DNA from 2 places in the Lysobacter capsici genome. Region 1 is predicted to be linked to the other one. Evidence: riboswitches for the same ligand, from Rfam matches in the RefSeq annotation. Region 1 holds a riboswitch; the other holds the start of a gene.

Region 1 (2,198 bases):
CGCGCTGCCGGTGGTTTTCCCGCCGAACTGGCTGTCGTCGTCGCGACGCAGGCTGGCCTGCACGGCGTGCGCGCCGAAGCTGCGCTGCCATTGGGCGAACGCGCCGCGCAGGATGCGATGGTCGCGCGCATACGCCGTATTGCTTTCGACTTCGTCGCGCTGCCAATCGAAACCCGTGCTCAACAGTCCTGAGCCGATACCGAAATCGCCCTGCACCGAGCCCAATTGGCGACGCGTGTCGAAGGTGCTCGAATACTTGCCGTTCTTGTAGGTGTCGCTCAGATCGGCGCTGTGGCCGGCGTTGGCGGTCAGGGTGATCCGCTCGCTGGGCTGGTAGCGCAGCTTGGCGCCGGCCACTTGTTGGACGTTGTCGGCCTCGTTGTTCTGGCTGCCGTCGTAGTGGTTGTTGCCTTCGGCGCGGAACACGCGCGCCTCGGCGTCCCACTGGTCGTTGAAGCGATAACCGCCCTGAGCGGTCAACGAGCTGTTGCGATAGCCGTCGCGATCGGGCGAGTTGGTGAAACAGCCCGCGCCGCCCGGCGAGGGCTTGCCGCGGCAGGCATTGATGCCGTCGGTGTCTTCGTGCGCGGCGTTGATCGAATACCAGCCGCGCTCGCCCTTGCCGGCCACGCCGGCGCTCGCGCGATGGGTCGCGTTGCTGCCGATCGATACGCCGAAACTCGGCGCGAACGGGCCTTGCGGGCGACGGGTGAAAATCTGGATCACCCCGCCGATCGCCTCGGAGCCGTACAGGCTGGAGAACGGCCCGCGCACGATTTCGATGCGCTCGATCTGTTCGACCGGAATGTCCTGCAACGAAGCGCCGCCGCTGGTCGCCGAACCGATCTTGATGCCGTCGATCAGCACCAGCACGTGGTCCGATTCGGTGCCGCGCAGGAACAGCGAGGTCGATTTGCCGGCGCCGCCGTTGTTGGCCAGCGACGCGCCCGGGGTGCCGCGCAGCAGTTCGGGCAGCGAGGACGGCTGGCGCCGTTCGATCTCATCGCGATCGATCACGGTCACCGCCGCCAGGGTCGCGTCCTGGGTCTGCGCGGTGCGGGTGGCGGTCACCACCAACTGGTCCAGATCGACCGCGGCCGGCGCGGCGAATGCGGGCAGCGCGATGGCGCTCAGGGTCAGGCGCACGCTGGCGGTCAAGATATGCGCACGCAGCGTGGACGCCCGCGACGGCACACGCCGCGGGCACGAAAAGGAACGGGTACGCAAAGTCACTGGCAGGTCTCCACGGCCGCGCCTCACCCGCGCGGTCCAGACAGGGTCGTGACACGCGGGGGATGCAACGCAGGCGCGCGCGGACGCACGACGCCCGAGACCGGCCCTCCGCCTGTCGGTTCGCGCTCCGGGCCGGTCTCCGGGCTTGCGAGCGAAGCGCGGCCGGCGCGGTCGTTGCTGGACCGAGCGATGCCGCCTCTTCCGTAGCGCGCCTTCCCGTGTCGAAACACAGTGGCCGATTGCGCTGCGTCTACTCGCCTACCGTTGCGGGGGCAGCTCCGGCTTGAACGCGCTGACGAACGACAGCGACGCGACCGGATTCCCGTTTCAATCGCCGAACCGTGCCGGCGATCACCTTGAGCGCGGGCATCTTAGCAGCGGCGTCCCACACAAACGCCACGGTATGGGCGCCGCCGTGTTCATTTGGGAAGTTGCCGGCACATTTCGGACGCGTCTGATTCATCCAGTTCCGGCTGTTGCGCAGGATAGGCACATTCTCCGTAAACCGAGCCACGCCATGAGCGCAGCCAATGTCCGCCTGAGCCCCGCGCCGATCGTCCGCAGTCTCGTGATCGGTGCGCAGTCGAACATCGGCCGTGCGGTATCGGCACGTTTGTCGCGCCGCCGCGGCGAGCTGATGCTCGCCTGCGGCCACCTGCCGAGCCTGGAGGACACCGCGCAGAGCCTGCGGCCGCTGGCCAAGTCGACCATCGAGACCCATCAGGCCCTGCTCGAAGACACCGACAGCCTGCGCCGCCTGTTCGAGCACGCCGGCCAGATCGACCACCTCGTCATCACCGCCAGCGCGCCCTCGCCGGGCCTGCGCCTGGCCGAGCTGGACCTGGACGAGGTGCGGCTTGCGTTCGAACGCAAGCTGTGGGGCTCGATCCAGGCGGTGCAGCTGGCCCTGCCCTATCTGAGCCGCCACGGCAGTGTGACCCTGACCACCGGCATCGTCGCGCGCA
Region 2 (2,198 bases), 2.7 Mb from region 1:
CGAGCCGATGGTGGTGGTCGGGAACAGTGGCAGGTTCAGACGTTCTTGTTGCAGCTGCGCGCGTTTTGCATACGGCGACACGCGTTGGGCCATCGCCGGTTCAATCGCAGCCAGCCGCTTGCGCACCTGCGCGTTGCGCAGCAGTGGCGAAGCCAGGCGCGCGGCGCGCGCGCTGGCGGCGGAGGCGAGATCGCGCGCGGCTTCGGCGTCGCCGCTCAGCACGCCGGCGAGCAGATGCAGTTCTTCGATCTTCTGCCTGGCGTAGGCCATCCAGTGACGCAGCGGCGTGGGCAGTTTGCGTTCCAGTTCGATATCGGTCGGCACGTGCAGCAGCGAGCACGACGGCGCCAGCCATTGCGCCCGGTCGCCGGCGCGACGGGCCAGGCTCAGCGCGGCGTCGAGATCGGCGCGCCAGATGTTGCGGCCGTCGACCACGCCCAGGCTCAGCGCGCGCTGTTCCGGCAGCAGCGGCAGCAGGCTTTCGAGCTGCTGCGGCGCGCGCACCAGATCGACATGCAGTCCTTCCACCGGCAATTGCGCGGCGAGCGCGGCGTTGTCGCCGAGCGCGCCGAAATACGTGGTCAGCAGGCGCTGCGGCGCATCGACTTCGGCCAGCGCGGCGTAGGCGCGACGGAACGCGGCGCGGTCGATGTCGTCGAGGTCGAGGGTCAGGGTCGGTTCGTCCAACTGCACCCATTGCGCGCCGGCCGCCTTGAGCTTGGCCAGCAGTTCGGCGTAGGCCGGCAGCAGGGCGTCGAGCAACTCGCGCGGGTCGCCGCCGTCGTTGCGCTTGCCGAGCTTGAGGAACGACACCGGGCCGAGCAGCACCGGCCGCGCGTCGAGCCCCAGCGCCCGCGCCTGGGCCAGTTCGGCCAGCGGCTTGTCGCCGCGCAGGGCGAAGCGCTGGCCGGGTTCGAACTGCGGCACCAGATAGTGGTAGTTGGTGTCGAACCACTTGGTCATTTCCAGCGCGCGCAGATCGCGGCGGCCGTCCTGCACGCCGCGGGCGAGGGCGAAATAGCCGCCCAGCGGGTCTTCTTCGAACGCCGCGCGGTGCGAGGCCGGGATGGCGTCGAACAACACCGCGTTGTCGAGCACGTGGTCGTAGAGCGAGAAATCGTTGCACGGCACGACGTCGGCGCCGGCGTCGTGGGCGAGGCGCCAATGGCGTTCGCGCAGCGAGGCGGCGGTGTCGTGCAGCGACTGGGCCGGCGTGTCGCCTTTCCAGAACGATTCCAGGGCCAGCTTGAGCTCGCGCCGCGCGCCGATGCGCGGGAAGCCGAGGTGGGTAACGCTGATCATGATGAGTACCTGCGATGCGTGGGCATGACGCAGGGCAACGAAGGAAACCACGGCCACGCCGGCCCGGCGCGATCAGCGCCCGGCTTCGCCGCGAACCTTGGCTTCGACCTTCGCCCCCGCGGGCGAACCGGCACCCGTCGCGCCGCGTGCAGGCACGAGGCGGGCGGATACCGGAGTCGGACGGAAGGCGAGCCTTCCGGTCGCGGCAGGTCTTCGGGCTCGGGACTTGGAGCGAGAAGCAGAGTGCAGAACAGCGAGAAACGAGTAGAAGCCGCAGCCGTTGTTCGTTTCTTACTGTTCTGAACTCTACCCTCGCCCTTGCCTACTAGGGTCGCTTCCCAGGCGTACCGCCCAGTGCCAAGACCGGTTCGTTTCCCATACCGCTGCGGGGCAGCTCCGGATTCGCACCGGATTCCCTCTGGCCGTCCGCGGCGGTGGCCTTGGACGGCGTGTCCCATCGCTCTATCTTTATGAAGCGATGTTCACCGTAACGGCGCCAAGGTACGCAGCGGCGCCGGTGAAGTCAATCGGCGCGGGGCGAGGCTGCGACGCCGAGCGACGAAGCGGCCAGGCGTCCGTGGGAGGGAGCTTCAGCCCCGACGCTTTTCGTTCCGATCGCCGCGAACTGGGCGAAAGACCCGAGGGCTGAAGATGCCTCCCGCCGTGCCGACACCCGCCCTCGCCACCCGCGCGGTTTGCGCTTTATGGCCCCTGCGCGGCGGCGCGGGACAGCGCCGGTTTTCTGCGGCTGGCGTTCATGCGCCGCCCACGATGATGATGCTCGCCTGTCGCTTCGTTCCGCATGCACGCCGCCGTTGAGCTTGTGCGTGGCTGCGGCTACCGTTTGCACAGGCGCATGATGCGCGGCGCGGGCCAGGACGGTCCCGCGCGATTCC

Evidence for each region. Region 1 has a riboswitch for cobalamin ahead of btuB (TonB-dependent vitamin B12 receptor). Riboswitches for the same ligand answer to the same signal wherever they lie in the genome.
Region 2: linked by a shared signal. The riboswitch ahead of metE (5-methyltetrahydropteroyltriglutamate--homocysteine S-methyltransferase) and the one ahead of btuB (TonB-dependent vitamin B12 receptor) in region 1 are both predicted to bind cobalamin.

What each region holds. Positions count from the first base shown of each region.
Region 1 covers NZ_CP076103.1:4,795,316-4,797,513, forward strand. Annotated here, with positions in the region: gene btuB (TonB-dependent vitamin B12 receptor) at 1-1,194, opposite strand, end outside; cobalamin riboswitch at 1,347-1,607, opposite strand; gene KME82_RS19960 (SDR family oxidoreductase) at 1,751-2,198, shown strand, end outside.
Region 2 covers NZ_CP076103.1:1,189,760-1,191,957, forward strand. Annotated here, with positions in the region: gene metE (5-methyltetrahydropteroyltriglutamate--homocysteine S-methyltransferase) at 1-1,302, opposite strand, end outside; cobalamin riboswitch at 1,490-1,760, opposite strand.